Regions from separate parts of the Actinoplanes sp. HUAS TT8 genome, predicted to be linked through region 1. Evidence: riboswitches for the same ligand, from Rfam matches in the RefSeq annotation. Region 1 holds a riboswitch; the other holds the start of a gene.

Region 1 (4,307 bases):
TTAGGGCAAGAAGGTTGCCCCGGCCCGCCGCTGCGGGTAGGGAGGACGACATGGAGAGTTGGACGGTTCGCCGGGTCACCGAGCGGGACGCCGGCCGCCTGCGCGCCCTGCGGCTGGAGATGCTGGCCGACAGTCCCCTCGCCTACCTGGAGACGCTGGCCCAGGCCGCGGCCCGCTCGCACGAGGGCTACCGGCAGCGGGTCGGCATGGCGGCCGAGGGGCCGGATCTGGCCCAGTTCATCACCGACCCGGGGGACGGGCCGTTGATCGGGCACGCCGGCGGCACCGCGATCCCGGACGAGCCGCTGGTCACAGTTGTCTTCTCGGTCTACCTGACCCCGGCCCACCGGGGCGGGAAGGTGCTGGCCGCGATGATCGAGGCGGTGGCCGACTGGTCGACCGCGGCCGGGCGGCACGAGTTGATGCTGGAGGTCGTCGTGGGGAACGGGCGGGCCGTCCGGGCGTACGAGAAACTGGGTTTCGAAGACACCGGCCTGCGCCTGCCGCATCCCACCGTGCCCGTCCTGACCGAGCTGCAGATGCGCCGGCGGATCTGATGCCGGCCCGACGCCGGCACCTCGCCCGGACGGTTCTGACCGCCGCGAACGGGACCACCGGCGCCGGGCTGCTGCTCGCCCTGGTCACCCGGACGAGGGTCCGCCGCGGGCGCGACGGCGTGCTGATCGCCGAGCACTGGAAACTCCCGATGCCGCCGGCGTCCTGCTTCACCGTCGGTTCGGTGATCATCACGCGGCGCAGCGCCGAGTGGCTGCTCGCCGAGGAACGGGCCGCCCTGCTCGCGCACGAGAGCCGCCACGCCGGGCAGTACGCGGTGCTCGGCCCGCTGTTCTTCCCGGCCTACTGGGTCGCCTGTGGCTGGTCCTACATGACGACCGGGTCCTGGGGTGTGCGCAACTGGTTCGAACGCCACGCCGGACTGCTCGACGGCGGTTATCCCGAGGATCTGCCACTGCGGCCGTGGCTGCGCAAGATTTGGTCGGGAGGACGGAACGCACAGCGCCTCCGGCCGTAGCCATTGGGTCAGCGCTGGGGTCGTTGGGATCCCTCGGAGATTGTCGCCAAGCTCAGGTGAGGGGCCCACTTACGGCGTCGCGTCCTCCCGCGACAAGCATCCTGCCGATCCGGAGATCGGCGCGCAAGTCCTCGGAGGAAGGAATATTCGACAACCGGCAGATAACCGGTTACCGACAGTTATCCCAGCAGGCCGGCCTCGCGAGCACCCTTCAGAGACGGCTTGATCCGGTGGGTCGGGCCGACCTCGGCGGCGATCGCGTCGAGCGTCTTCAGACCCTCGCCGGTGTTGTAGACGACGGTCTCCTTGGCCGGGTCCAATTTGCCGCTTTCGACGAGCTTCTTCAGGACGGCGACGGTGGTGCCGCCGGCCGTCTCGGCGAAGACACCGGTGGTCCGGGCCAGCAGCTTGATGCCCGCCCGGATCTCGTCGTCGTTCGCGTAGTCCATCCAGCCGCCGGTGCGGCGGACGGCCTCGATCGCGTACGGCCCGGCGGCCGGGTCGCCGATGTTCAGCGACTTGGCGATGCCGGTCGGCTTCACCGGGGTGATCACGTCGGTGTCGTTGTGCAGCGCCACCGCGATCGGGTTGCAGCCCTGCGACTGGGCGCCGAACACGGTCCAGCCGCCCTCGGGCGCGTCGACCAGTCCGATCTCGACCAGCTCGCTGAACGCCTTGTCCACCTTGGTGAGCAGTTCACCGGAGGCCATCGGGATGACCACCTGCTGCGGGATGCGCCAGCCGAGCTGCTCGGCGACCTCGTAGCCGAGCGTCTTCGAGCCCTCGGCGTAGAACGGGCGAACATTCACGTTCACGAACGCGGTGTCCTCGAACTCGTCCGTTTCCACCAGCTCGCTGCAGAGCCGGTTCACGTCGTCGTAGGAACCCTCGATCGCGACCAGCTCACCACCGTAGACCGCGGTCGTGACGATCTTGCCCTGCTCCAGGTCGCTCGGGATGAACACGATGCTCGGCACCCCGGCCCGGGCCGCGTGGGCGGCCACCGAATTCGCCAGGTTGCCGGTGGAGGCGCAGGAGAACCGGGTGAAGCCCAGCTCCTTGGCGGCGGTCAACGCCACCGACACGACCCGGTCCTTGAACGAATGGGTCGGGTTCTGCGAGTCGTCCTTGATCCAGAGCTGGCCGGTGATGCCCAGCTCGGCGGCCAGCTGCGGGGCACTGACCAGCGGCGTCAGACCGGGATCGAGGGTCACCCGGGTCGCCGGGTCCTGCCCCGCCGGCAGCAGCGCCGCATAGCGCCAGATGTTCTGCGGGCCCGCCTCGATCTGGGCCCGGGTCACCCGCGCGAGAGCGGCCTCGTCATAGGCCACCTCGAGCGGGCCGAAACACTCGTAACAGGCGTGCTGGGCGGCCAGCGGGTACTCAGCGCGGCACGCACGGCAGATCAGGCCGCGGGCGGGCGAGGTGGTGATAGCAGCGGATGCACTGACGGTAGACGTCATCGAGGCCTTCCCTCTCATCTTTCCCACCGGCGACCTGCCGGCAGGACGGAATTAGCACCTGCCGCGGGCGGCCTCGTCATCGAGACATCTGCGGTGGTTGCCGGGGCTTCACAGGGCCGTTCCCTCTGCCCCTCTGGATGAGGTATTCAGTTGTTTCCCGAAGCTTACGACGAAGCTTCGCCTTCTCCCCAGTGACTTCCCGATGTGTGAGCGACCCCCCACATCGGCGGGCCGGCCTCAACCCTTCGAAGATCAAGTTCAAATTCTTCATGTCCCAGGTCCGCCGGGGTACAGACCGTCGCTCCCGCGGGGACCCTTCCGACCCTCGCAGGCCGCTGGCGCGGCCAAAACGCGACGCCCGAAAGGGCGACGTGGTCGGCTGGTTGCGCTCAGAGCAACAAACCCGCCCACGCCCGAAACCGCCCACCAACGTCCTGTGCGTCAGCCCACGCGAGGCTGCGGCCCACCCAAGCCCCAGCCGCGGGGTCCCGCCCGTCGGCTGGCACTGAGGGCTCCAAAAACGGCCGGAAACAACCCTCAGCACCAGCTGAGCACGCAACCCGCGCTGCGAAGGCCGGACCAGGGCCAACGCCGCGACGTGGCTGCCACAAGAGGCCCAGCCGCGGCTCGCGGGCCGCCAAGTCGGTCAGCGGCGAGCGCGCGAGGCGTGGGCGGGTCGGGTCGTGGGGCTTGGGCGGGTCAGGAGGTGATGTCCTTGCGGGTGAAGCGGAAGAAGGCGACACCCCAGAAGATCACCGCGTAGATGATCGCCGAAATCGCGCCCTTGGCCAGGTCCTCGGTCTGGACCGGGGTCGACAGCAGCCCCAACCACGCGTCGCTGTAGTGGGTGGGCAGGGCGTTGCGGATCGAGCCGAGCGCGGTGATCTGGTCCAGGATGCTGGAGAGGATCCAGAGCAGTACCGCCCCGCCGACCGCGCCCAGAGCGGCGTCGGTGAGGACCGAGAGCAGGAAGGCCAGGCCGGCCACGACCAGCAGGATCACGGCGAGGTAGGCGAGGATGCCGAGCAGCCGCAGCACACCCTGACCGGGCGGGATCTGCGACGCGATGGTGCTGCCGAGCGGATGCCAGCCGTAGCGCAGCGTCCCGACCAGCAGTCCGGTCCCGGCCAGCAGGAACAGCGCCAGGAACGCGTAGCCCAGCGCCACCACCAGCTTGACCGCGAGCAGCCGGGCCCGCGGGACCGGGATGGCCAGCAGGTACCGCAGGCTTCCCCAGCTCGCCTCGCTGGCCACGGTGTCTCCGGCGAAGAGCGCGAAGACCACCACCAGCAGGAAGCCGGCCGACACGGCCAGACAGAACAGCGCGAAGTTCAGCCCGCCCGAGGTGGCCAGGTCGACCAGGCTGCTGAAGGCGCCGCCGCCGTTGCTGTCGTCGTCACCGTTCCCGCCACCGAACTCGAACGCGACCAGGATGATCAGCGGCAGCAGCACCATGAAGCCGAGGGCCAGCTGGGTGCGGCGCCGGGACGCCTGCCGTCGGATCTCGGCGACGATCGGCAGGGTCCGGGACGGGCGGTATCCCACCGCCGCGGAAACGCTCGACGCCTGGCCACGCTCGACGGTGCCCGGGGATTCGCTCACAAGCCCGCTCATCGGTCTCCACTTCCCCGCGAGTTGTCGCCCACCAGGGCCAGGAACGCGTCTTCGAGGCGGCGGCGCGGCACCACCCGGTCGACGCCGACACCGGCGCGGACCAGGGATGCGACCACTTCGGCGCGCGGTGTGCCGTTCATGTCGACGATCAGGCCGCTCGCGCCGTCCGGGGTGACCGAGCGGACGCCCAGCCCGGT
Region 2 (4,307 bases), 3.1 Mb from region 1:
ACCTTCATGTCGTGCGCGCCCCGGCCGTAGAGCCGGTCGCCCTCCCGGCGGGCCCGGAACTGGTCCGGCGTGCCCGGAACCACGTCCAGGTGACCGTTGAGGATCACCCGAGGCTGCCCGGGCCGGTCGGGGTGGGTGACGAGTGCGCTCGGCTTGCCCCGGGACTCGAAGCGCTGGATCTCGAAGTCCGGCCCGACCACGTCGAGCGCGAGGCCGAGGGCCCGGTGCAGCTCACCGGGCCGATCGGCGGTGGAGCGGATTCCGATCAGCGCCTCGGCGGACGCGAGCAGTTCCTCCATGAACCGACGCTATCGGGGAAGCCTGAACCGACGCTATCGGGGAAGCTGCTCGCCCGCCTCCACCGCCACGGGCAGCTTGTTCCCGGCCGGCGGCAGCGGGCAGGTCGCGAACTCGGTGTACGCGCACGGCAGGTTGGTCGCCCGGTTGAAGTCGAGCGTCACCGTCCCGTCGGCGGCCGGCGCGGGGATCGCCAGACTCCGATTGGCGGCGTACGTCGTGACCCCGGAAGTCGCGTCGGTGAACAACACGAAGAGTGAACCCGGCGTGCCGCCGTTGAACGCGGTGAGGGCCAGATCCTCCCCGCCCACGGTGAATTCGACCTTGCCGGGCGACTCGTAGACGTGTTCGAGCCCCTCCGAGACCGAGCCCACGGTCACCGGCACGGGCGCCTCGAACGGCACGAAAGTGCCGCTCACAACCCACTTCTCATCGGCCGTGTAGGCCGGCGTCCCGAGATATTTGACCAGGGTCTCGTTGTCGGGGTGCCGGGGCCGCAGCACGTCATAGCCGCCCCGCCGAGCGATCTCCAGCTTCGCGTCACCGTAACCCACAGTGATGTCACCGCGTTCGGGGATCGGCCCGAACGCATGCGTCCCGGTCACAGTCGCCCCGTCGATGAGCAGCGACTCGTCCGGCCCGAGGTCGACGACCACGCCGTCCGGCCCGGTGTGCCACGAGCCCGGCGCGTCCGGGAAGTGCTGCGGCTTCTCGTCCAGCCAGTGCAGGCCGGTGATCGCCAGGAACCCGTGCGGGTCGGCCCGCCGCTTCTCGTGCTCGTCGTGCCACCGCGTCCACTGCTGCTGGAAATCGCTCATACATCGACCTTAATCCCTACTCGTGGAATGGGATATGGCACGGCGCTGTGAGTTCTGCTAACTTCGTGGCCAGGTCATGAGTGTCAGCGCGTAGCCCCGGCTTGCTGACCGGCAACCCTTGCGTTCGCGATGGGGTGCCCCGGGTGAGGACCGGGCCGGTGTCGCCCGACGCCGGCAAGCGCGGGCCCCGTGGGGTCCCAGACCTCGGCGGAGGCATGCCGTGTCGGCTCTCGACATCGTCGGCGACGACCTGAAGACCGAACTTCCCACCGGCGAGACGGTGCGTTTCGCGCACCTGGACTACGCCGCCTCGGCTCCCTGTGCCGAGGCCGCCGCGCAGGCCGTCGCCGAACTGCTCCCGAGGTACGGCAGCGTGCACCGCGGTACCGGCGTCCGGTCGCAGACCTCGACGGTGGCCTACGAGGTGGCCCGGGACGTGGTGGCCGAGTTCGTCGGCGCCCGCCCCGGCGACCAGGTGATCTTCACGCGGAACACCACGGACGCGCTGAACCTGCTGGCCCGGGCCCTGCCGCCGAGCACCACGACGATCCTGTTCGAGGGCGAGCACCACGCCAACCTGCTGCCCTGGCCGAATCAGCTCCGGCTCCCCGCGCCGAAGTCCGCCGATGAGGCGATAAATGCGGTCGAAAATGCGCTCGGCGGCATCACCGGACCCGCGGTTGTCACCGTTACCGGAGCCGGCAACGTCACCGGCGAAGTGTGGCCGATCAGGGAAATCTCCGACATCGCCCACGCGCACGACGTACGCGTCATTGTTGATGGAGCCCAGCTGGCGCCGCACCTACCGGCGAACCTGGACCACCTGGGTGCTGATTTTCTGGCTTTCTCCGGTCACAAGCTGTACGCCCCCTTCGGCGGCGGAGTCCTGGCCGGCCGGGCCGACTGGCTGGACGCCGCCGAGCCCTACCTCTACGGCGGCGGGGCCAGCGCCACCGTCGGCGACCGCCCCGGCGACCTGACCTGGGCCACCGGCCCGGCCCGGCACGAGGGCGGCACCCCCAACCTGCTCGGCGCCGTCGCGATCGCCGCCGTCTGCGCCGCCCTGCTGGTCGCCGACCGCGACGCCCTGCACGAGCACGAGCAGCGCCTCCTGACCCGTCTCCGCCGGGGCCTGCCCGAGGGCGCCCGCGAGGTCAGCCTGTTCGGCCCGGACCACCCGCGGGTCGGCATCGTCTCGCTCGCCCTCCCCGGCCACGATCCCGCGCAGGTCGCCCACCGGCTGGGCCGCGAGTACGGCATCGGCGTCCGGGCCGGCCAGTTCTGCGCCCATCCGCTCGTCCGGCGCCTGGTGAACGCCGAAAAATCCGACACGTGCGACGCGCCCGGAGCCGGCCTGCTCCGGGCCAGCTGGGGCCTCGGCAGCACCGAGGACGACGTCGACCGCTTCACGAAAGCACTGGCCGAGATACTCCGCTCCTGACCGGCAACCGGCGGGAACCTGCGCTCACCCCGGAACGTTCCGATGAACGGAACCGTGGGGACCTGGCTGATGAGGCTGCGGGACCGCCTACCCTCCGGTGGCGGCCTGCGCGACGAGGACTGGGCGACGAGGCACCGTCTGCTGACGGTGCTGCTCGGCGTCGTCGTGCTCGTGGTGACCGTGTTCGGCGCGCTGCGCCCGGATCAGGGCGCCACGTTGCTCTGGACGGACCTGCTGGTCCTGCCCTGCGTGGTGGCCGGCACCCTGCTGAGGGGACGCCGGCTGCGCTCGGTCGCGGTGGCGATCGGGTTCACCGTCGCCTGCGCCGGTTTCGTGTCGCTGAGCAACGGCCTGACCGAGGCGCACTTCTCGTTCTTCGTCGCGGTCGCCGCGCTCGCCCTCTACCGGGACTGGGCCCCGTTCGGCGCGTTCCTGGTGGCCACGACCCTGCACCACGGGCTGTTCGGCGTGATCACCGGCACGCACACCTACGACCACCACTCGGCGCAGGCGCACCCGCTGCTCTGGGCCGGCCTGCACGGCTTCGCGGTGCTGCTGGCGGCCGGTTTCCAGGTGGTCCAGTGGGGGCTGACCGAGGCCGAGGAGCGCCGCGCCGCGGACAACCTGGAGGAGAGCCAGGCCCAGCTCAGCGTCGCCTTCGACGAGACTCCGGTGCCGATGGCGATGTTCGCGCCGGACGGGCTGGTGCTGCGCACCAACGCGGCCTACCGGCACTGGTTGCGGTTGCCGGACGAGCTTCCGGCCGATTTCTCCGTACGGGATGTGCCGCTCGTCGCCGTGGCCGAGGAGGGCAGCGCCTTCCCGCGGATGTCGGCGTCCCCCCACCCGCTCACGCTGACCCGGCAGTACCGGCGCACCGACGACGGCGAGCTGATCTGGGTCGAGCTGCACAGCACGCCGCTCTACGACAAGCAGGGCACCCTGCGGTTCATCTTCGTGCACTGCCTGGACGTCACCAGTGTCCGCAACCACGAGGAGGAGCTGCGCCGCCAGGTGCGGCACGACTCGCTGACCGGTCTGCTGTCCCGCAAGGCGTTCGAGAACGACCTGGCCGTGCTCCTGGCCGGCCGGAACCCGGTCAGCGTCATCTACATGGACGTGGACCGGTTCAAGTCGGTCAACGACGGTTCCGGCCACGCGGCCGGCGACGACGTGCTGCGCGCGCTGTCGGCCCGGCTGTCCCGGGTCGTGCCGCCGGGCGCACTGCTGGCCCGGCTCGGCGGTGACGAGTTCGTCGTCGCGGTGACCGGTCCTCCGGGCACCGGCCTGCGGGTCGGGCAGGAGATCCTGGCCTCGCTGGGCGAGCCGCTGGACGTGGCCGGCAACCCGTTGCCGATCTCGGTCAGTGTCGGCGTCGCCTCCGATCACGGCGCCGAGCACTCGGACGACGTCGTGCTGGCCGCCGACACGGCCATGTACGCGGCCAAGCGGGCCGGCGGCAACCGTCTGGAGGTGTTCGCCGAGGACATGCGGGTGTCGGTGCACGAGCGGCTGGCCGCCGAGGCCCGCCTGCGCCAGGCCCTGGCCGGGCACCTGCCGTGGACGCTGCCGCTGTGGTTCCAGCCGGTCGTGTCCACGATCACCGGGCAGATCGTCGGCGCCGAGGCGCTGTGCCGGATGCGGACCCCGGACGGGCGGATCCTCAGCCCGTTCCACTTCATCGGCGCGGCCGAGGAGACCGGCATGATCGTGCCGCTGGGCGAGCACGTGCTGCGCTCGGCGATCGAGCA

What was found. Region 1 has a riboswitch for S-adenosylmethionine ahead of thrC (threonine synthase). Riboswitches for the same ligand answer to the same signal wherever they lie in the genome.
Region 2: it holds a riboswitch for S-adenosylmethionine, as region 1 does, so the genes downstream of both, ACSHV8_RS29585 (aminotransferase class V-fold PLP-dependent enzyme) here and thrC (threonine synthase) in region 1, are expected to answer to the same signal.

What each region holds. Positions count from the first base shown of each region.
Region 1 covers NZ_CP195646.1:9,743,867-9,748,173, reverse strand. The annotation lists gene ACSHV8_RS43375 (N-acetyltransferase family protein) at 51-557, shown strand; gene ACSHV8_RS43370 (hypothetical protein) at 557-1,033, shown strand; gene thrC (threonine synthase) at 1,213-2,496, opposite strand; SAM riboswitch class I at 2,508-2,640, opposite strand; gene ACSHV8_RS43360 (ABC transporter permease) at 3,196-4,110, opposite strand; gene ACSHV8_RS43355 (alpha/beta fold hydrolase) at 4,107-4,307, opposite strand, start outside.
Region 2 covers NZ_CP195646.1:6,636,244-6,640,550, reverse strand. The annotation lists gene ACSHV8_RS29595 (M20 family metallopeptidase) at 1-299, opposite strand, end outside; gene ACSHV8_RS29590 (DUF1684 domain-containing protein) at 333-1,115, opposite strand; SAM riboswitch class IV at 1,188-1,302, shown strand; gene ACSHV8_RS29585 (aminotransferase class V-fold PLP-dependent enzyme) at 1,351-2,556, shown strand; gene ACSHV8_RS29580 (putative bifunctional diguanylate cyclase/phosphodiesterase) at 2,599-4,307, shown strand, end outside.